3 regions of the Rhodococcus sp. PBTS 1 genome follow, and region 1 is predicted to be linked to each of the others. Evidence: predicted binding sites of a transcription regulator. Region 1 holds the regulator's gene; each other region holds the start of a gene.

The links. Region 1 encodes LexA, which represses DNA repair genes until DNA is damaged. Its sites were predicted from a motif close to CGAACANNTGTTCG; they were not measured.
Positions count from the first base shown of each region.
Region 2: a site for LexA is predicted at 1,230-1,243, ahead of A3Q40_RS01415 (DUF222 domain-containing protein). Genes of this name have one in related genera too.
Region 3: a site for LexA is predicted at 2,370-2,383, ahead of A3Q40_RS11595 (HNH endonuclease signature motif containing protein). Genes of this name have one in related genera too.

Region 1 is NZ_CP015219.1:1,601,199-1,608,729, reverse strand. Features, by position in the region: gene hrpA (ATP-dependent RNA helicase HrpA) at 1-1,609, shown strand, start outside; gene nrdR (transcriptional regulator NrdR) at 1,617-2,093, opposite strand; gene A3Q40_RS07295 (hypothetical protein) at 2,201-2,614, opposite strand; gene lexA (transcriptional repressor LexA) at 2,921-3,640, shown strand; gene A3Q40_RS07285 (acyl-CoA dehydrogenase family protein) at 3,709-4,851, opposite strand; gene A3Q40_RS07280 (hypothetical protein) at 4,983-5,399, opposite strand; gene A3Q40_RS07275 (uracil-xanthine permease family protein) at 5,466-6,758, opposite strand; gene A3Q40_RS07270 (putative PEP-binding protein) at 6,793-7,531, opposite strand, start outside.
Region 2 is NZ_CP015219.1:280,231-287,761, reverse strand. Features, by position in the region: gene pepN (aminopeptidase N) at 1-1,183, shown strand, start outside; gene A3Q40_RS01415 (DUF222 domain-containing protein) at 1,284-1,625, shown strand; one part of gene A3Q40_RS01405 (IS3 family transposase) at 1,665-1,935, shown strand; one part of gene A3Q40_RS01405 (IS3 family transposase) at 1,935-2,809, shown strand; partial or broken gene A3Q40_RS20700 (hypothetical protein) at 2,987-3,145, shown strand; gene A3Q40_RS20695 (hypothetical protein) at 3,116-3,481, opposite strand; gene A3Q40_RS20690 (hypothetical protein) at 3,512-3,940, shown strand; gene A3Q40_RS01395 (hypothetical protein) at 4,196-4,723, shown strand; gene A3Q40_RS01390 (hypothetical protein) at 4,723-5,106, shown strand; gene A3Q40_RS01385 (DUF726 domain-containing protein) at 5,542-7,185, opposite strand; gene A3Q40_RS20495 (hypothetical protein) at 7,421-7,531, opposite strand, start outside.
Region 3 is NZ_CP015219.1:2,560,012-2,567,542, reverse strand. Features, by position in the region: gene A3Q40_RS11600 (GNAT family N-acetyltransferase) at 1-467, shown strand, start outside; gene A3Q40_RS11595 (HNH endonuclease signature motif containing protein) at 478-2,352, opposite strand; gene A3Q40_RS11590 (SDR family NAD(P)-dependent oxidoreductase) at 2,651-3,589, opposite strand; gene A3Q40_RS11585 (antitoxin) at 3,619-3,846, opposite strand; gene A3Q40_RS11580 (alpha-amylase family protein) at 3,867-5,804, shown strand; gene A3Q40_RS11575 (lipase family protein) at 5,791-6,966, opposite strand; gene A3Q40_RS11570 (acyl-CoA dehydrogenase family protein) at 7,055-7,531, shown strand, end outside.

The sequences.
Region 1 (7,531 bases):
CTTCCACCATAACCAGCAATTACGTAGCGACGCCGAGGAATTGGAGTCGCGTGCCCGACGCCGCGACATCGTGGTCGACGACGACGCCCTGTACGCGTTCTACGACGAGCGCGTGCCCGCCGACGTGGTCTCGGCGCGTCACTTCGATCGGTGGTGGAAGAAGGCGTCCCGCGCGACGCCGGACCTGCTCGACTTCGACCGCGCGACCGTCGTCACTCCGGCTGCCGCCGCGGTCACCGGCGGCGACTTCCCCGACGCGTGGCGCCAGGGCGAGCGGCAGTTCCCGTTGACCTATCAGTTCGAGCCGGGCCGAGACGACGACGGCGTGACCGTCCACATCCCGGTCGACCAGTTGCCGCAGGTCGCCGACGTCGGCTTCGACTGGCTGGTCCCCGGCATGCGCCTCGATCTCGTCACCGCACTGATCAAGACGCTGCCGAAGGACCTGCGCCGCACCGTGGTTCCCGCGCCCGATCACGCCGCGGCCGCCGTCGCCGCCATGCGACCTCGCACCGAACCGCTCACGACGGCGCTCTCGCGCGAGCTCACCCGCATGGGTGGTGTCCCGATCGCGGCCGAGGACTTCTCCCCCGACGCGCTGCCCCGGCACCTGCGCATGACGTTCCGGATCGTCGACGGCACCACCGAGCTGGGTCGCGGACCGTCGTTGTCGGCGTTGAAGGCCAGGCTGGGACGCGCCGCGGCCACCGCCGTGTCGGCGGCGGCCAAGGACACCGAAAAGGGCCCCGTCCGCCGGTGGACGTCCGAGACGATCGGCACTCTCGAGCCGACGGTGACCCGCACCGTGCAGGGCCGCGCCGTCACCGGCTACCCGGCGCTGGTGGCCGAGAGCGGTGGTGTGGCCGTCCGCGTGCTCGGGTCGGCGGCCGAACAGCGTGCGGCCATGCGGGAGGGGACGCGGCGGCTGCTGCTCGACGCGATCCCGGTCTCGACAAAGTCCCTCCTGGCCGGTCGCTCACCGGCGGCGCGGCTGCACCTCGGCCAGAACCCGCACGGCAGCATCGAGGCCCTGCTCGACGACTGTCGCGCGTTGGCCGTCGACGATCTGATGTCCGCGCACGGCGGTCCCGTGTCCTCGCCGGACGCGTTCGCCGCCCTCGAGTCGGCCGTCCGCCGTGACCTCGCGTCACGGACGGCCGCGGTCCTGCGGCTGGTCGAACCCGTCCTCGCGGCGGCCACAGCGGTCCGACTGGCACTCGAGGAATCGAGCGGCGACCCTGCCGAGGACGTGCGGGCGCAACTGGACGCCCTGATCTTCCCTGGCTTCGTCTTCGAGACGGGCACGGCGCACCTGCCCCATCTGCCGCGCTACCTCGAGGCTGCGCGGCGTCGGCTGGACGCGTTGCCGTCGAGCGCGACCCGAGACGCTGCGGGTATGGACGCCCTCGATCGTGTCTACGCCGCGTACGACGCACTTCTCCAAAGCCTGCCGTCGGCCCGCCGATCCGGTGACGACGTGCGGGAGATCGCGTGGATGATCGAGGAACTGCGGGTCAACCTGTTCGCGCAGGCCCTCGGCACTGCCTACCCGGTGTCCGAGAAACGGGTCCTGAAAGCAATCGACGCCGTGCGCACGGCGCGGCGCTGACGTCGGCTCAGGCCGTGCTCGACACCGTGTCCTCGCCCCGCTGATGCCGGCGAAGTTCGTCGATCTCGCGTTCGAAGTCCTCGGCGCTGCTGAACGAGCGGTAGACCGACGCGAAACGCAGGTAGGCCACCTCGTCCAGGTCGCGCAGCGGACCGAGGATGGCGAGTCCGACCTCGTTGCTGGGGATCTCCGCGGAGCCAGAGGCGCGGACGGTGTCCTCGACCTGCTGCGCGAGGAGGACGAGAGCATCGTTGTCGACGTCGCGGCCCTGGCACGCGCGACGCACACCCTTGATCACCTTGTCACGACTGAAGGGTTCGCTGACGCCGCTCCGCTTGACCACGGACAGCACCGCCGTCTCGACGGTGGTGAACCGGCGACCGCACTCGGGACACGACCGCCGACGGCGGATCGCCTGCCCCTCGTCCGCCTCACGAGAATCGACCACGCGCGAGTCGGGGTGACGGCAGAACGGGCAGTGCATGTGGCGGTGACCCCTCGGTGCTCACGGGACGATTCCGTTCCGTACGGACGGTGCGACGTCGTCGCCGACGCCGCGCACCAGCCTACCGAGGGCCGTGCCACGATCGATCAGCGCGGGGACACGCCGAGGTCGAGTTGCTCCACGACGGTCGGCTGCGGCGGAACGTCGGCGGCCCGCAGGTTGGCCACTCCGACGAGCCCGAGGGCCGTTGCCGCTGTGACCAGAACCACAGCGGCGACCGACGCGAGACCCCGGACCGGCCGAGACACGTGCGGTGCACGCGACACCCCGACCGAGTGGCCGACGTACTCGACCGCGCCGGCGTGCGGGCGACGCACGTCGCGCGAGACGGCACGACGGCGTACGGGAGCAGACCGACGCGGCGCGGGGGCCGCGGCGCGCTCGGCCGTGGCCACGGAACCCCAGTAGGACTCGTCGTCGCAGGTCCAGCGATCGACGGACGGGCGAGAGGTCGCTCCGACTCGAGCGCCGCGAACGGTCTGCAGTTCGGTACTGATCACGACAACCACTCCTCGTGGGTAGGCGGTGGTCCCCCGGCGAGCAGAACACCCACCGGCGTTCGGCCATTCCGTTCGACCACGCGTTCGAAGGAACGCATGTTCGATGTATAGCAGGGCGGTCCGACACAGTCCACGAAATCGCGACACGGATCGAACAGGTGTTTGATCACCGATCGAATCCGGTCTAACTTCTACTCACGACGTCGCATCGGACACCGGGGCACCAGACGCCCCATCCGCACCACCGTCCGGCGCGCCCAGCAGCACCCGCCCGCCCCGGGCCGGCCACCGATGGAGGTTCACAGCATGACCGACGAGAGCTCGTCCGCCACGAGTACCGATTCCGGCCTGACCGAGCGGCAACGTCGCGTTCTCGAGGTCATCCGGGCCTCCGTCACCGAGCGTGGTTACCCGCCGAGCATCCGCGAGATCGGCGACGCCGTGGGCCTGACCTCGACCTCCTCGGTCGCGCACCAACTACGGACGCTCGAGAAGAAGGGCTTCCTGCGCCGCGACCCGAACCGGCCCCGCGCGGTCGACGTCCGCCTGCCGGGCGAGAACGGACGGCCGGACGAGGTGGCCTCGACGGGCGACGCCCCCACCGTCGAGCCCGCCGCCCGCGACGCCGGCGCCGAGTCGGACGCCCTGCCCGCGCCCACCTTCGTCCCGGTTCTCGGGCGCATCGCAGCCGGCGGTCCCATCCTGGCCGAGCAAGCCGTCGAAGAGGTGTTCCCCCTCCCGCGCGAACTGGTCGGCTCCGGTTCGCTCTTCTTGCTGCGGGTGGTCGGCGAGTCCATGATCGACGCGGCGATCTGCGACGGTGACTGGGTGGTCGTCCGGCAGCAGAACGTCGCGGACAACGGAGACATCGTCGCCGCCATGATCGACGGCGAGGCCACGGTCAAGACGTTCAAGCGCACCGGCGGCGACGTGTGGCTGCTCCCCCACAACCCGCTCTTCGAACCCATTCCCGGCAACGACGCCGTGATCCTCGGCAAGGTCGTCACCGTGATGCGCAAGCTCTGATCGTCCCCCGACGACGGCGAGAGCCGGCACCGTTCTCGGTGCCGGCTCTCGTCGTTCGTCCGCGAGGGTCAGAGATCCAGGCCCCGCCCGATGATCTCCTTCATGATCTCCGTGGTGCCGCCGTAGATGGTCTGCACGCGAGAGTCCATGTACGCCTTGGCGATCGGGTATTCCTTCATGTAGCCGTATCCACCGTGGAGCTGCAGGCACCGGTCGATGATCTTGACCTGGTTCTCCGTGGTCCACCACTTGGCCATAGCGGCTTCCTGCACGGTGAGCTCGCCCGCGTTGAGCTGCTCGATGTACTTGTCCACCATGATGCGGACAGCAGTGGCCTCGGTGGCGCACTCGGCCAGGACGAACCGGGTGTTCTGGAACTTCCCGATCGGCTTGCCGAAAGCCTTGCGGTCCTTGCAGTACTGCACCGTCATCTCGATCGAGCGCTCGATGGCAGCGGCCGCGACCACGGCGATGGACAGCCGCTCCTGCGGAAGGTTCTGCATGAGGTAGATGAAGCCCATCCCCTCCTCGCCCAGCATGTTCGCCGCCGGCACCCGGACGTCGGTGAAGCTGAGCTCGGCCGTGTCCTGGGCCTTCATGCCGATCTTGTCGAGGTTGCGGCCCCGCTCGAACCCGGGCATGTCGCGCTCGACGCCGAAGATGCTGAATCCCTGGGCGCCCTTCTCGGGATCGGTGCAGGCCACGACGAGGACCAGGTCGGCGTTGATGCCGTTGGTGATGAACGTCTTCGAGCCGTTGAGCACCCAGTCGTCACCGTCGCGGACGGCGCGCGTCTTGATGCCCTGCAGGTCGCTGCCGGTGCCGGGCTCGGTCATCGCGATGGCGGTGATGAGCTCGCCCGAGCAGAATCCGGGCAGCCAGCGCTGCTTCTGCTCCTCGTTGGTGAGCTCGATCAGGTAGGGCGCGACGACGTCGTTGTGCAGGGTGAACCCGATGCCGCTGTAGCCGCCGAACGTGGTCTCCTCGGTGACGATCGCGTTGTAGCGGAAGTCCTTCACGCCGCCGCCGCCGTACTCCTCCGGCACGGCCATGCCCAGGAAGCCCTGCTTGCCGGCCTCGACCCACACGCCGCGGTCGACGATGTTCTGCTCTTCCCACTCCGCGTGATGCGGTGCGACGTGCTGCTCGAGGAACTTCTTGTACGAGCTGCGGAACAGATCGTGCTCGGGCTCGAACAACGTGCGCTTCATGACTCTCCTCGTGTGACGTGAGTTACCACTTCACGGTAGGTCGGAGCACGAAGGGCGTCGATGACCTGTGCGAGCGCGTTCGGTGACCACCGCCGACCGGATCGTGTGCAGATATCGGCGTCCAGCGCGGATTACTGCACACGATTCTCGCGGCGGACGGCTCGATTGTGCCGGGCGTGCAGGACCACGTCGGGCAGGACGACCGGAGCCGCCGCGAGAAGGAACCACCACGACCCGGTCGCCCGAACGAGCCCGCCCGCGGCGACGGCGGCACACGACCCCGCCGCACTCTGCACCAGGTCGCGATCGCGGCGCCTGACCGGTGGCTCACGCCACCACGGCACCCGCCGCCCGGCGTTCTCCCGCAGCACCCGACGCGCCCCGACGACGCTCAGCATCAGGCCGACGACCATCGCCCCGACCCCGAGGATCAGTCCGACCGCAGTCGGACCGAGCCACGCGAGCCCGACGATCGCGACCGGGACGACGGCGGACAGGGCGGATTTCCACGCCGGCGTCGACGGCCATTCCTCGGGCGCGACGCTCACCGGACGCATCGGGTCGAGCCCGGAGAGACCGATCCGTTCCGAGTCCATACCTCACGGTCTCACGACTCAGCGGACGGTGCGCCCCGCCAACGCGCGCAGGATCGGGTAGCCCACCAGGATCCCCACCGACCCCCAGACGATGCCGCCGAGCTCGACGGACCCGATGGTCAGCGTCAGATCGCCGATCCCGGCGACCAGCGCGGCCGCGGCGACCATCAGGTTGACGGGCCGGGTGAAGTCGACGTTCGCCTCCTGCCAGATCCGCACGCCGAGCAGCCCGATGAGCCCGTAGAGCACCAGGGTCGCGCCGCCGATGACGCCGCCGGGCACAGTGAAGACCAGGGCACCGAACTTCGGCGAGAAGGCCAGGACCAGCGCCGTCGCGGCCGCGACCCAGTAGGCGGCCGTCGAGTACACGCGGGTGGCGGCCATGACGCCGATGTTCTCGGCGTAGGTCGTCGTGCCCGAACCGCCACCGGCGCCGGCGAGCGCGGTGGCGACGCCGTCGGCCACGAGGGCATCGCCGGCGACGTCGTCGAGGGAGCGGCCGGTCATGGCGGCGACCGCCTTGACGTGACCGACGTTCTCGGCGACCAGGACCACGACGACGGGCAGGGCGACCAGCACGGCGGAGAGCTGGAACGACGGCCCGGTGAAGGTCGGGACGCCGACCCACGCGGCCTCCCGCAGCGCGTCGACCCGGGCCGGATCGAGCGCGCCGGTCAGTGCGCCGAAGACCCAGCCGACGACGACGCCGACCAGGATGCCGAGCCTCCCGATCAAGCCGGGGACGGCCACGGTGACCAGCAGGATCGCCACGAGGGTGACGGTGGCGACCAGCGGCTGCGACTCGTAGGACGTCACGGCGGTGCCGGCGAGATTGAGTCCGATCAGCGCGACGATGGCGCCGGTGAGCAGGGGCGGCATGGCGGCGTCGAGCGCACGACTCCCGGCCACCTTGACCAGCACGCCGACGGCGGCGAGAGCGACACCGACGACCAGCACGGCACCGAGCTGGGCCGCCGGACCGTCGCCCGCGGTGGCGGCTAGCGGCGCGATGAAGGCGAACGACGAGCCGAGGTAGCTCGGTACCCGGCCCCGCGTGATCAGCAGGAACAGCGCGGTGCCGAGGCCGGAGAAGAACAGCGTCGTGGTGACCGGGAAGCCGGTGATGGTCGGCACGAGCAGCGTCGCACCGAACATCGCGACGACGTGCTGCATGCCGATGCCGACGGTGCGCGGCCAGGACAGACGTTCGTCGGGGGCGACGACACCGTCGGCGGCCACGCTCCGGCCGTCACCGTGCAGGGTCCACCGGGGGACGAGGCGGGAGCGCGACGAGGCGCGGGGTGCGGTCACGAGTCGTCATGATGACACGGACCGGCCCCCGGGCTCAGCCCAGGACGGCCGACGCCGCCTCCCGCGCCTCCAGGGGTCCTGCGGTGCCGAGGACCGCGCGGGCGGCCTCGCGGCACTGTTCGAGCGTGACCTGCCCCAGCCGAGCACCGACTCCGGCCACCGCGGCCGACGCCGCCGACAGGCTGGTGACGCCGAACCCGACCAGGACGCAGGCGAGCAGCGGGTCCGCGGCGGCCTCACCGCAGACGCCCACCGGCTTGCCCGCGGCAGCTCCGGCCTCGGCGGCGCGGGCGACGAGAGCGAGCACCGCGGGCTGCCACGGGTCGGTCAGGGCGGCGAGGTCGGCGGACATCCGGTCGGCGGCCATCGTGTACTGCGCGAGATCGTTGGTGCCGATCGACAGGAAGTCGACGTGCTCGAGGATGCGGTCGGCGAGCAGCGCGGCCGCGGGGACCTCGATCATCACGCCGGGGGTCAGACCGCGCTCGCGCACGTCCGCGGCGAAGGCCTTCGCTTCGTCGGCGGTCGCGATCATGGGGGCCATCACCCACGGCGACGACGACGTGGCCTCGGCGGCGGCGGCGATGGCGTCGAGCTGGCGATGCAGGATGCCGCGGTCGGCGGCGGCGATGCGAATACCGCGCACGCCGAGCGCCGGGTTGGCCTCGTCGGGATGGGTGGCGAAACGCAGTGGCTTGTCGGATCCGGCGTCGAGCGTGCGGACGACGACCTTGTGGCCTTCGAACGCGGTGAGCACCTCGCCGTAGATGTCG
Region 2 (7,531 bases), 1.3 Mb from region 1:
GGACAGCTCGCTGCGCGATCTCGGGCCGTGGGCGGACGCCTGGCTGCAGACCACCGGCCCGAGCACGCTGACGGTGGACCGCGCCCGCGGCGTGATCGTGCAGACGGACCCGCGTCCGCAGCGCCTCGACGTGGCCGTGCTGGCCCCGGACGCAGACGGCGAGTTGGTCGATCGCGCACCGCAGGAGGTGCACCTGGCCGGCGCCGAGACGCCCGTCGACCTCACCCGTGCCGTCGACGGCACCGTCGTCCTGCTCAACGACGGCGACCACACCTACGCCAAGGTGCGGCTCGACGACGCGTCGCTGGCCGTCGTCGAGACTTCGCTCGATCGGGTTCCCGACGACCTGCGCCGAAGCCTCATCTGGTCCGCGGTCTGGAACGCCACCCGCGACGCGGAGTACCCGGCGTCGCGCTTCGTCCGGCTGGCGCGCCGATTCGCGCCGAGCGAGCCGCACGAGGGCATCCTGGGGTCCGTGCTGGCGGACACCGCCGTGGCCGTGGAACGGTACGTCGCGGATCGCGACCGGGCGCGGACGGAGTGGGCGGACACGGCGTACGAGCAGATGCTCGCCGCGGAAGTGGGATCGGATCACCAGCTCGAGTGGTTGCGGGCGTGGTCGGCGGCGGTGGTCCACGTCGACCGGGCCGCCCGGGTGCGGGAGCTGCTGACCGGTCGGACGCGGATCGACGGCCTCGCACTCGACGCCGAGCAGCGGTGGGCTCTGTGGTTCGCCCTCGCCGCGCGAGGAGACGCCACGGAGGCGGAGCTCGACGAGGTGCTGAGCACCGACCGCACCGGAGCGGGCGAGGTGGCGCACACCGCCGCCGTGGCCGCGCTCCCGGGCAGCGCCGCGCGAGTGTGGACGGCGCTGACGGTTCAGTCGCCGAGCAACGAGAAGGTCGGCGCCCTGGTCCGCGGCTTCACCGCCGGTGAGCGCGCGCGCATCGAGGACTACGACGCGCGGTACTACGCGATGCTGGGCGACGTCTGGCGCGACCGCACCATCGAGATCGCGCGACGACTGGTGGTGGGACTGTTCCCGCAGGCCGACACCACCGACGACGCCGACCGCTGGCTGGCCGAGAACCCCGGGTCCCCCGCCGCGTTGCGACGGCAGGTGATCGAGCAGCGCGACCATCTCGCCCGGGCGCTGCGGGCGCGGGCGGCGGACGCGGAGTAGTTCGTGCGTGCGTGTCATGGATCGTGTCGGTGAGTCTCGCTACAATCGAACACATGAGCGATCGGGGGGTCGGCGTAGCCGGCGCGGCGCAAGGGGGGGTGTGCCGTGGCCCGTACGCGATCACGCCGCGGTGGGTCTGCCCGCCTCGTTCGAGCTCCCCGTCGTTGGGCACCTCGACGCTCTGGCCGACCTCAGCGCCGGAGCGGCGTACCTGGAATGGCGACGCTACCGCCATGCCGCTGCCCTGCACACCGACCTGGTGCTCGCCGAAGAAGACCGGGACGAGCGGGCGGTCGATGCGTACGCCCAGTGCGCCGCCCGCATCGCCACCGCTCTGTCGGTGTCGCAGTACGTCGCCGAACGACTCCTCGACAACGCTGTGGCCCTGCGCGACCGGCTGCCGCGGGTGTTCGGGACTGCCCCCGGTTCGGTTGACATCTGATCTGTGCGGATCGTTCCGCACGGTGGAAGGATGATCCTCGTGCCGAAAGCATTCACTCCGGAGTTCCGGGCCGATGTCGTCGCGGTCGCCCGTAAGGGCGAGGCGTCGATCCGTCAGGTCGCGCAGGACTTCGGAATCTCCGAGACCTGCCTGCATCGCTGGCTCAAGCTCGCCGACATCGCGGACGGCGTCCGCCCGGACGACAGCGCGTCGGCCACCGACGAGCTGAAAGAGGCCCGCAAACGGATCCGCTTGCTCGAGCAGGAAGCGGAGGTGATGCGCAGAGCGGTGGCCTACCTCTCGAAGGACATCAACCCAAAATGATGTACCCGCTGGTCCTCGACCTTGCCGCCGACAAAATTCCTGTCACGGTGACCTGCCGGGTGCTCGGATTCTCCACCCAAGCGTTCTACAAATGGCGCAAAGACCCCGTCTCGCAACGCGATTGGGACGATGCGCACCTGATCGACGCTGCCCGTGACATCCATGCCGACGACCCGGCGTTCGGGTACCGCTTCATCGCCGACGAACTTCCCGACCGCGGGATCACCGCTGGGGAGAACCGTGTGGCCCGGTTGTGCACCCAGGAGCGCATCTTCTCGGTGTTCTCCAGAAAGAGAGGACTGACCAGAAAGGCCGGCCCACCTGTCCACGACGACCTGGTGAACCGGGTGTTCGCCGCCGGTGCACCGAACACAGTCTGGCTCACCGACATCACCGAGCACCGCACTGCCGAAGGCAAGATCTACCTCTGCGCGGTCAAGGATCTGTTCTCCAATCGGATCGTCGGCTACTCGATCGATTCCCGCATGAAAGCTTCCTTGGCGGTCGCCGCGCTCGAGGATGCGGTGAACCGGCGGCAACCCACGGCCACCGTGGTGCACTCGGACAGGGGGAGTCAGTTCCGGTCCCGAAAGTTCGTCCATGCGTTGTCGCACAATGGGTTACAGGGTTCCATGGGCAGGGTAGGGGCGTGCGGGGACAACGCGGCGATGGAGTCGTTCTTCGCGTTGCTGCAGAAGAACGTCCTCGACCGCAGACGCTGGAACACCCGAGAGGAGCTCCGTCTGGCCATCGTCGTCTGGATCGAGAAGAGCTACCACCGCACACGCCGCCAGAGAGCACTCGGGCGGCTCACTCCGATCGAATTTGAGACAATCAATCAGGCCGCTTTCGCAGCCTGAAGAAGTTCGACCCCCGCGTCAACCAAATCGGGGGCAGTCCCTTCTCACGAAGCTCTCCTCCGCCGTCGGTGGCTCTGTTCGGCACCGACGAAGCGGGCGTGAGACGGTGGCGTGGTGGAAGCAAAGAACGGCTGGTTGCTTGTCGATGCGATCGAACCTCGGGCCTTGTCGGTGGTGATGGTCGGCGGCCGTGTGCGATCCGGTGTGGCGTGGCGCTCGGTGGTGACTAGGAACCACGATCAGATTCTCGGGGCCGTCCTGGGTTGCTGCCGTTCCAAAACAACGGTTCGAGAGGAGACCACGGCGTCACGGGCGGTCACGGCTGTGCCCGTGATCGAACCCACTGACGGTCGGGTTCATGGGGTTTGGGTCTGCACTCATCAGGGTGGGGAGCCCGAATCGGTACCCTCGCCGTCGTGGGCTTTTCTGTGGAATCTCGCGGAAGGCTTTGCGTACCGCGGCGACCCAGTCGGAATGGAGTCGAGCTGGGCTGAGTTGGGGGTGCCAGCGCGTCGACCGATAGCCGACAGCCTTCGTATGCTCGCAATGGGCGAGCACAACACCACAGTTCTTGCGGGTCTGGCTCGGAAAACCGGCGGCAACAGCGTCGACCGATACACCGTTGACGAGCACCGCCCCGGAGGTGACCGACGGGTGCATGTCGTCGCTCACTCGGTACACGAGACAGCAAGGTCTCACGCCGTGGGCGATGCTGGGGTGCATCTTGTTCGTGGCTTATCAATCGACATCGGGGTTGCGTCGGAGCCACCTCGTGGTCAAGTCCCGGCGCTCGGCGATCGCATTGCGGAAGCACTAACGCCACCGCGTCAATACCGCGCGATCTCGGATCCTGAGACGCTCAATCTGTTGTACTGGCATGGCCCGCCCGCTCCTCGCATTGCATGGATGGCGGACAACACTGCTGAGGTTCCGATCCTGCATCCGGACGACATGCCGACCGCATTGGACACCGCGAGCGCGCTTCGAGTCACCGGCCCCGGACGCACCGTTGACCTCACACTCCGCTTTCTCACCCTCGATGGCGGATACGAGCCCTTCGACCTGACGGCGTCCCTCATCGACCTCGATTCCGGTCACTCAGCCCTACTAGTCGTGCTGACTGTGAAGTAAACGGATCGCCAAGCAACATCATGCCGCATCCCAGACTGTTTGGTAGATTCTCCGGCCATACGCTTCGGTGTATCTGAAGGCCTCGATTCCTGGTACAAGTCGGGACGGTCTTCCTCCGACCCCCGCCGTGTGGGTCGATGAGCACGGCCCCGAGTCGGGCGTGCTGCTTACTTGACGACTTGGTCTTCGGACCTGTCCAGACCCAACCGAAACGTCGCCTCGGCGAGCCGAGGGACATGAGTACTGGAGTGAGCCATGCGCGTGAAGAGTGTTGTTGTGTCGTCTGGTCTGGCTGCCGCGATCACGCTGACGATGTTCGCAGTGCCTGCCACGGCGCAACCGAGTGAGGGCTCGGCCGCCACGCCGGGTGCAGTGGAGGATCAGCCCGTGGACCAGGATCGGGTCGAACAAATCGATGCCGAGAAGCTCGTGTTGTTCAACGACCGTCTCGCGGCGGTCGGCAACGAACAGATCCCGGCGGGGACAGTGGCTTTGGAGTACCGGACAGACGGTAGCGTGGTCGGTTACTTCGCCGATGGAACTACCTACGAGCGATCTGCTGCGGCGCTGGAGAACAATCCGATGCTCCGTGCCGGCATCGTGGACGAAATCAAGCGTGTCGTCGCTGCGTGTCTGGGGGTGTCGTTGACGGCAACGGGGTTCTGGGCAAGTATCGAGGCCGAGTTGACCAGTTGGGACCGCGCCGCGAAGTTCTTGGTTCGTAGGCTCGGAGTCCTGGGTGCGGTCAGCTGCGCAGGCGGAATCATCTGGGAGTACATCTGATGAACGAGTCCCTCACGAGGGCCGACAGGCGCGCAAAAGATTATTTCGGCGGCCCTGGCCTCGGTGCGCTCGCGCTCATCGTGGTTGCGGCAGTAGTCATTCCGGTGTCGGCCTCGGCGGCCGGGTGGTCGACGTTCTCAACTGCGGCGGTGTTGTACTCGGCAGCGATTGTCGCCGCCACGATCGCCGTCGCACTGCGCGACACCGTCTCGCGTGCGGTCAGGGTGGCCGCAGCAGGCACTGTCGCAGTACTGATCGTGTTCGTCGTCGGCTTCACGGGCATCTTCACCATGTCGGAGAACTTTCGATGGTCGGGACTCAGCGCCGTCACCGGCATGGTCCTCGGCTCCCTGGCTTTCGGTGCGCTGGTTCGTCGTAAGTGAGACCGGTCCCGGTAGCGAGTGCCGCAATGGCCTGCACCCGGAAGCGGCGGCGGCCGTCCTCTTCCGCGGCCAGTAGTCACAAACGGCGGCAGTCGTTGCGTCCTGCTGCGATGGTTACGACACTGGCGGAGGTTCGGCGACGGAGCATCCTCGTTCTCGGATGACGTTCGAACGGTTGCTCGTTCGAACTTGCCCCCTGGCTGCACAGCCTTGGGATGAGACTTCTGGGCCGCACCGACGGGTGCGGCCCAGAAGTCTCTCCAGGGGTCGAAGATATTAGGACTGACATCCGGGAGGGCGGGCCCAGTCGTCGCGACCGAACAACTCGACATGGAGTTCGATCTGAGCCAGCAGCACGTCGCCGTGGTACCGGCTCGGCACCCAAGTGGGATCGGTAGCTATACGAGCCCGGTGAGCTAACGAAGAACGACACAACTACTCGACCAGTTGCACGTTGTCGAGGTACTTGGAGTGCCCCGTGACGCTCGTCGAGACGTCGTGATCGTGGATGCGTGCGAAGTCGGTGCGGAAGCCCGCGTACCCGACCGCTGTCTGTCCGGCTTGGGCGGTCTTGTAGGCGAATTTGAGGACGCTGTCGTTCGAGGAGTGGTAATTGTGCACGGCTCCGGTGACGGCGTTGCTGAGAAGACGCCAGTCGCCCTTCGACCCGATTGCGGCGCCAAGCAGATGCACCGTGTCGATTTTTGGGTTTCCTTTCGCTGTGGCAAGGGTTTCCGCTGCAGTGGCGGCAACGCGGGCACCGAGGCTGTGCCCGACGAGCACGTAGCGCCTCGCATCTGTTCTCGCCAGCAGACCTGCCAGAGCCACACCCGTTCGATCTGCTCTGACACGCGCGGTGTGCCAGGGATTCTTGGCAAGGGCCGCGACGACGAGGGCAGGTGCGAGCGGTCCGAGCTTGTTCGCACCGGCTTTGGTGGCCTTGGCTGCAAGTCCTTTGATGCCGAGCGCGGCTACCGGCTGTCCCCCCGCCGCCTTCACCATCGCTGCTAAATCGCCAAGATCGTTGCTACCCCAATGAACTCGGTAGATCGGCGAATCAGGGTAGCGGAGTTCAACCAACTTTTTCCAAGCGGTGCGCGTATCCGTTCCTTCGGTGAGCAGGCCATTCGCGACGATAACCGGCACGCCGGCCCCCGACTTGACGAGCTCGATTCTGAACGACTTGTCCGCGCCGATGTACGCCGTAGTGACGGACCCGCCCAGCGCGCCACCGAGGGCTCCGCCGACAGCGGTGACGACGGCGGTCCCGCCCGCCATCCCTAGCCCACCAGCAGCGACCGAGCCGCCACCGAGCAGCGCTAAGCCGTAACTGCTCGCAGCGGCACCGGCGTAGCCGCCACTGCCTGCAATACCCAGACTGCCGATCGCTCCACCGATGGCCGGCGCAGCGAAAAATGCCCCTGTCGCGAGCGCTCCCGCCGTCAGCACCGACACTGTTGCCACCCGTGAACCCAAGGCGAGGTTGCGTCGCTCGAACTCCAAGAATTCGTGATAGTTCTCCAGAGCACCGAAGTTCGTTGACGCCTTCTCGAACCCAGGGATCTCGTGACGGTGTTCAGCGCAGTACCGCGGCACCAGCACCGCTCCGAAACCTCGTGTCGCCATGTTTGTGCATCCCGGACCTGCACAGCCCAAGGTCGGCGAACCGCACGCGTCGCATACATACGCAGGGATCGCGCCGAATCCTTGCGTCAGACGTCGGTGGTCGCTGCGAGTGAAACACGCCGAACACCACGAATGCACGGTCGTGGTGCTGAGTTTGTCGATGAGCTCGGCGATGCCGGCCGCGACCTGGCGGTGCGCCTTTGCCTGCTCCCGGTGACTGTGCCGTTCGGCGCCGTCCGAAAGCGTGCGATCGAGATGATCGTGTTTGGCAAACGCCCATGCGTTGTGGACCAACGCAGGGTTCGTGCCCAGCGCGTCGTCACCAAGGACGCGAGGTTCCAGGTCGCCGAGCGCACCGTTACAACGCATTGTCAGCCCCTCCGGGCTGCGAACCTCGCACTCGAACTCACGGTCGCTGAGCGAACGAAACACGACTTCGGCAGAGCGTGCCACTGCGCGCCTTCCTGATCGTGGTCAACGTCCGAGTCAATCTACAGGTGCGCCAGATCGCTGGCGGCAGCGTTGATCCACCGACCGTTACAGACACAACTCGCAACTGACACGACGGGATCTGACACACCCGATCGTTGTCGGGGACTCTCCGAGTCTGCCTGGGTTGCCTGCAACGCCGACCGCCGGTGTTAGCTCCCTGGGGTTCGCTGAGATTTGCCACCGCGAACGACGCCGCTCACGCTCGTTCCTCTCTGGCACGGGTGAGGGTGGCGTACATCGCGGATCGGCTCAGTCCGGAGATCTCCATCAGTTGCGCGGTGCTGTACTCCCCCGTCTCGTAGTCAGC
Region 3 (7,531 bases), 960 kb from region 1:
CCGTTCCCGCGCAGGACCATACGGTCCGACTGACTCGACTGCAGTGTCTTTACCTCCAGTATGCGCGTGAGCACGGCATCGTCCTGGCCGACGCGGACGTCACCGGTGTGGTGGCGCTGCTCCCGCCTGATCCGCCGGAGCCGCCGACGAGCATGCAGCAGGACGTGGTGGCCCTGCACGGTGATCGGTGGGAGGCGGTCGCCGGGGCGGTGACGCCGCCGCCTCCGACCGGGTCGTGGACCCTGGAAACTCTGGGCGTGGACCCGCGCTGTCGCGGACGCGGCCTCGGTGCCTCCTTGGTGCGCGCAGCCCTCGACGCCGTACCGGCCGATATTCCTGTCGCGCTAGAAACCTCGGACCCGCGCAACGTCCGCCTGTACGAGCGGTGCGGTTTCGGTCTCACCGCGACGACACACATTCCCGACGGCCCGACGGTCGTCTCCATGGTGCATCCCGCCGCGACCTGAACGCCCGAGGTCAGAACGGGGGTGGGGTGTTGTCGGGTGGGATGACCCTGCGGAATCGGTTGCGATTCCGTTCCTGTCGTCGGCGGGCGTGTTTCTGCTCGGTGCGTGGGGCGGGTCGTCGGCGTTCGGTGAGGCCCGGCGTTGCTCGTCGCGGCGTTGGCGTGTCGGGTGGGTCGCCGAAGACGATGGCGTCGAGTCCGGGGTGGACGTCGTGTCCGGTGAACGCCGGTCCGAGGACGGTGCGCCCGTCGGGGATGGCGATGGTCCGGATCAATCGGCTCGGGTCGGTGGGGTCGGGGTACTGATCGTCCACGAAATCGGCGAACGTCTTCAGTAGGTGGTGGAAGCGGCATTTGGCGCCGAGTCCGGTCGCGCTGGTACGCCCGCCCTTCTCGGGGTGGGTGTGGTCGTATTCGGTGATGTGGTCGAGGTCCCCGTCCCGGGCGGGTCTGTTGCAGCCGGGCCAGGTGCAGAACAGATCTCGGGCACGCACGTAGGCGTCGAGCGCTGCGGAGGGGCGGTAGGGGTTCGAGGGTTGTGTCGCGGGGAGTGGGGTGTCGGTGCCGTCGCCGAGGGGTCGGATGACGGTGTGGGGGTCGGCGGCGAGGTCGCGGACGTGGGCGCCGGAGATGATGCCGATGCCGGGGAGGAACCCGACGCCGTCGACGAAGTCCAGGCCCACGGGCTCCTCGCACCCCCTCGTGTGGTCCACCGCAGCGTCACTGGCGGCCGCATCACGGTCCGCAGAGACGTCGACGCGATCCGGTGACACCGACGGTGCCGCAGCCGTTTCCGACGCAACGGGCTCAGTAGCAACGGTTCCCTGTGCAACGGTCTCCGGCGCAACAGTTTCTGCTGCAGCAGGCTCCGACGCAACGGGTTCCGCCGCGGACGGTTCGGTCGTCACCGACGCGGAGGTGTCCACGGCCAGATCCGGTCGGGGGAGGTGCTGCGGTGACCGGCACACCCGCTCGTTCTCGGGGGCGGGGACGGGGCCGGTGAGAGTGGTGGTGTCGGTGACGAGGTGGATCAAGATCCGCGGAGAATTCGCCGCGAACTTCTCCACATCGACGCTCTTGTAGCGGCAGTCGGTGATGGGGCGGTCACAGTTGCAGCCGAATCCGGTTTGAGTGATCAACGCGTAATGCGCATCGGAGGCCCGCGCGGCCTTGGAGCGGGTGTCCTTCGGGCACACCTGCGCAGCCAACCTCGTCACGGACGCGTGGAGCGCGACGATGTCCTCCGCCGGCCGGGTGTCCGTCGCCGTCGCCAAACCGTCACGGCCGATCTCGACGGTGAACTCCCGATTCCGCTTCGCCTTCTCCCGCCGGGCGCGGACGGCATCGGGATCACGGCGGTCGACCATCGTGTCCACCATCGCCTCCATCCGCGCCGGCGACCACGACCCCGCTCTGCGGAGAGCACGGGCGATGTCGGCGTCCACCAACGCCGCGTAGCACTGTCCTTCGACGAGTTCGGTGCGGGAGACGATGGTGCGGATGTGATGCGGGGTGACCACCCCGTCCCGCAAACATTCCGCCACGAGAGGGAGCCGGTCGCGGAGGGCGACGGCGTCGGTGAGCAGGGTGCGGGCAGCCCCCTGCGTGATCGACATGGTGGTGGCGATGGTGGCGGCGCAGCGGGTGAACGCATCGAGCTCACGCCGGTCCTCGTCTTCGAACGGTTCCACCAGTTCGGCGTGCATGGCGGCGGCGAGCTGGTATTCGAACCACTTCAGGTACGCGACGCCGGCGGCGGCGTGGACCAGCGCGTCCAGTGCCTGCGGGGAGGGGAGGTCGGTGGTAGCGGGCAGACCGAGGGCGGTGTGGTCGAGCGCCGCCCACGGCACCGCCGTGTTCTGCGTCCCCACCTGCATCCCGACCATGTTGTCGACCCCCCAGTCGCTCGTATGTTCGAGTGTACCGCCACCCACCGACACAGTCCATGACATGCACGCACGAACCCGTGTCGATCACGCGAACGCCATGTCAATCTCGACCCGCGGAGCGCGAGGAGGTCGCCGTGGAGTCGTCCGCATCACCGCCAACCTGACCGTCGCCGACATCCCGTCGGCGGCCCCCCTTCTATCGCGACGTCCTCGGCCTGAGCGAGGTGGAGTTCGACCTCGGCTGGGGCACCCGACGGCACCGTGGTGAACATCGTCCGCCGCGCACGGTGACCGATCAGCCGATTCCCGTCGCCGCCGTCACGTCGCGCCAGAGAGCGGCGCGCACCTCGGGATCGTCGCGTCGCCACGGGGGATAGTGGGTCGGGCGCGGGGCTCGGTCGTGCCAGAAGCCGCCCGTCGTCGCCAACGGTGTGTCGGAGGCGGTGAGCCAGACGATGGTGTCCGCGCCCTCGTCGGCCGAGCGCAGAAGAGGTCGCATCACCGTGTCGAACAGCGGTAGCGAATCGGTCACGCCGGGAGTGGCCGCCCAGCCGGGGTGCATGCTGTGGACCACCGGATCGTCGGGTCCGTCGAAGCGGTCGCCGAGCAGCCCGGCCATCACCACCTGCATGCGCTTGGTGCGGGCATAGGCCGTCGTGCCGGAGTATCGGCCGGTCCGGTACTCGAAATCCGCGTTGGTGAGCGGCACCGCGTACATCCCGCCGCTCGAGACGAACACGACCCGCGAGCCGGCGTCGAACAGTGGCCGCACGGCGTAGGTGAGCAGGGTCGGGCCCAGGACGTGCGTTGCGTAGGCGCTTTCGTGCCCCTGCGCCGTCTCGATCCGTGACGGCGGCATCACTCCCGCGCAGTGCACCAGGGCATGCAGCGACGTCACCTGGGTCGCGAGCTCCGTCCCGAGGGCGGCGACGGCGTCCAGATCACTGACGTCGCAGACATGCGTCTCGACGGCGGAACCCGGCACCGTGTGCCGAATCTCCGACGCCGACGCGTCGAGGCGACGTTCCGTGCGCCCCACCAGATGCACCCGCGCGCCGAGCTCGGCCAACCGTCGAGCGGTCGCGGCACCCAGCCCGGATCCGCCTCCGGTGACCACCACGTCGACCGTCGCCGGGAAGGGCGCTGCGTCCGCGGCCCAGAATCGACGCCGCACCCAGGAGCCGACACGGCTGTACCCCGGCACGATCGCCAGGTCGAGCGCGGTGTCCAGCACGCCCCCGATGCGTCCCCCCAGCGGAACCACTAGGCCGGCGGGGCGTCGCGACGCTCGGAGTTCTTCTCCCCGATGGCGTCCTTGGCGCGGTCGATGCCCTGGTCGATCTGCGAGTCGTGGCCCGCGAACTTCTTCTTCGCCGCGTCGCCGAGCTTGTCCAGGCCCTTCTCGACCTTGTCCTCGTTGGCGTCGAGCTTGCGTTTGATCTCTCCGAAGTTGACCATGCGTCGCAGTACCCCTACGGCCTCGACGGTCAAACCAGTGACAGAATCCGCGCATGCCGCGCAGCGCCGTTCCGGATGCGATCACCGACCTCGTCGACGCCGCTCTGGCCGATCTGCCGCAACATCGTCGCGACGCGTTCGCGCTGCGACTCGAGCGGTGGTGGCCGGACCTGCACGACGCCGTCGCGGCCGTCTACCCGTCGCCCGACGACGTCGCGGCTCGGCTGGTGACGACGGCGGCCGCGGGGTTCGCGGCCCGGCCCGCCGAGCTGCACGCCCTGGACGACCGTCGCTTGCTGAATCCCGACTGGTTCCGCCGCCCCGACATGGTCGGCTACGCGTGCTACGCCGACCGCTACGGCGGAACGCTGGCGGGGGTGGGGGAGCGCCTCGATCACCTCACCGACCTGGGCGTGACCTACCTGCACCTCATGCCGCTTCTGGACCCGCGCCCCGGTGACAACGACGGTGGGTACGCCGTTCGGAACTACCGGGCCGTCCGCGAGGACCTCGGCACGATCGACGACCTGCGCGACCTTGCCACGGACCTCCGGTCCCGCGGCATCTCTCTCGTCGTCGACCTGGTCCTCAACCATGTTGCGCGCGAACACGAGTGGGCCGAACGCGCCCGCACCGGCGAGGCCGCGTACCGCGACTACTTCCTGATCCACCCCGATCGCGAGACGCCCGACGCCTACGAGCGCACCCTGCCCGAGGTCTTCCCGGACTTCGCGCCCGGCAACTTCACGTTCGACGACGACGTGAACGGCTGGGTCTGGACGACGTTCAACGCGTGGCAGTGGGACCTGAACTGGGCGAATCCCGCCGTGCTGGTGGAGTTCGCCGAGATCGTGATGTATCTGGCCAATCTCGGCGTCGAGGTGCTCCGACTCGATGCCATCGCCTTTCTGTGGAAGCGCCTCGGCACCGACTGCCAGAACCAGCCGGAGGTGCACGCGATCACGCAGGCACTGCGCGCCACGGCTCGAATGGCCGCGCCCGCAGTGCTGTTCAAGGCCGAGGCCATCGTGGGACCCCGCGAGCTGCTGCCCTACCTCGGGCAGGGCCGGCACACGGGCCGGGTATCGGACGTCGCGTATCACAACAGCCTGATGGTGCAGATCTGGTCGATGCTGGCGTCGGGCTCCACCCGACTGGCCGAACACGCACTCGGCGCCCTGCCGCCCACGCCGTCCAGCGGGACGTGGGTGACCTACGTCCGGTGTCACGACGACATCGGGTGGGCCATCGACGACGGCGACGCCGCCGCGGTGGGCCTGAGCGGAGACGGCCATCGTCGGTTCCTGTCGGACTGGTACACGGGCGATTTCCCGGGCTCTCCGGCGGAAGGTCTGGTCTTCCAACACAATCCGGACACCGGTGACCGGCGCATCAGCGGCACGACGGCGGCGCTCACCGGACTCGGGCCGTCGCGTCGCGATCCCGACGGCGCGTTCGCCCGGCTGTTCCTCGCCCACGCGCTGACCGCCGTGTGGGGCGGCATCCCGGTGATCTGGAGCGGGGACGAGATCGCGTCCCCGGGTGACCCCGCGTGGGCCGACGACCCCGCGCACGCCGCCGACAACAGATGGGTGCATCGACCGGCCGTCACCGACGCCGATCGTGCCGCGTGCCGCGAGCCGGGATCGGACGCCCAGCGGGCGTACGACGGTCTCGCTCACATCATGCGAACCCGCGCCGGCCTGCCCATGCTGCACGCCGAGGCGCCGGTGGACCTCGTTCCCGGTCTCGACGACGGCGTGCTCGGCGTCCTGCGTCGTCACCCCAGTGGAACCCTGCTCGGCCTGGTCAACGTGACCGGCGAGCACCGCCCGGTGCCGTACGACGTCATCACCCGCCACGTCGCCGATCCGCGAGAGGTGTTGTCTCACCACGTCATCGGACCCGACGATGCCGGTCTGTCCTGGATGCCGCCCTACGCCGCGTGGTGGATCACCGAGTCGCAGACTCGATTGTTCACCGAGTCGTGAATCGCGCGGCCACCCACCGCGTCACGAACGGCAGGGCGGACACCGACCCCACGAAGTGATCGCCGACGACGCGGCGGACTTCGACGTCCGCACCCTGCGCGCGCCAGTCGTCGGCCAGGGTCCGCACGCCGTGTTCGGGAATCCAGCGGTCCCGCCCGCCGTGGTAGAACGCGAACGGTACGGTCGGCGCGGCGGCTCCGGGAGTGTTGGCGTCGATCACCGCGCGCGCGACGGGGGAGTCGAAGACGTTCGGATCGTGCGCGAGTGCCTCCAGGGGCAGCCGCGCCAGTCCGCCGAGAGCGAGCGGAACCACGGACAGGTTCTTGATGCGCGTGGCGAGATAGAGCCCGAGGGGCCCGAACTCGCGGGCCAGCGCCTCGTGTTCGCGGGCCAGACCGATCACCGCGGCGCCGAACAGTCCCGACGCGATGGTGCCGTTCATGGTCTCGCGCAACAGCCCGACGTTCGTCGGCGTGCCGCCGGCGATCGCCCCGATCAGCGGCACCTCCGGTGCGTAGTGCGGCTGCAGCTGCGCGGCCCACACCGTGGCGATGGCGCCGCCGCTGTAGCCGTACATGACGGCGGGACTGTCGCGGTACGTCTCGTCGAGGCTCGGCAGGCCGCGCAGCCCGTCGAGCACGGCGTGCCCGGCCATGGTGCCCTCCGCGTAGGCCATCCGCGGGCCCTCGTGGTCGACGATCAGCACGGCGTACCCGCGTTGCAGCCACAGCGGAACCACCGCCGGAAAGTCCTGGCCGAGCCCGTGCACCAGGCGGTACGACGGCGTCGCGGCCAGCCCCAGCGAGTCGATCGCGACGTTGTGGACCAGGACCGGACGTGGCCCCGGCCCCCGCCATGGGCGTCGCGGTTCCATGAGCGAGGCGGTGACCGTGACCGGGCGGCCCTGCGCGTCGCGCGATGCGACGGCGAACTGACGCAGGCGAGTGCGCGGCCTGGGTACGAGGCCGGTGATCTCGCGGCTGCGCAGCACGGTGCCGGGCGGGACGTCGGAGGAGGGCGTGTCGGCTGGGGCCGGGTCCACGAAGAACGGGTCGGACGTGATCGGGGTGGGGAGCAGCGCCGCATGCGGATCGGCGAGCACCTCGGCGGGCACCCGATCGGCCAGGCCCAGCCGGGTCAGCACGTCGACGATCGAGGACATGCACGGACCGTAGAGCCCGCGGCGGCGGAAAGAATCGGCTCGAGCACAATGCTGTGACGGGCCACGGCGGGACGGCATCGTTCCCGCCGTGACCGACAGCAGAACAGCCACCCGCCCGTCCGATGCCGAGTTCGCCGCCCGGTTCCGGCCCGTGTTCGAGCGCATCGCGGCCGGTGCTCTCGATCGCGAGCGCGACCGCCGCCTGGCGCACGACGAGATCGCCCTGCTCCGTGAGGCGGGGTTCGGCGCGCTGCGCGTCCCCGTGGAGTTCGGCGGCCTCGGGGCCTCGGTGGAGCAGCTCTTCGCGCTCCTGATCGACCTTGCCGCTGCCGAATCGAACCTGCCACAGGCGCTGCGCGTGCACTGGAGCTTCGTCGAGGACCAGCTCGCGGCCGACCCGAGCCCGGAGCGCGAGAGGTGGCTGCGGGCCGTGGCCGGCGGCACCCTCGTCGGCAACGCCATCACCGAACCGGGTGTGGGCGCCGTGGACCGGTACCGCACTACGGTGACCCGCGCCGACGACGGCACCCTGCGCTTGACCGGCGAGAAGTTCTACAGCACCGGG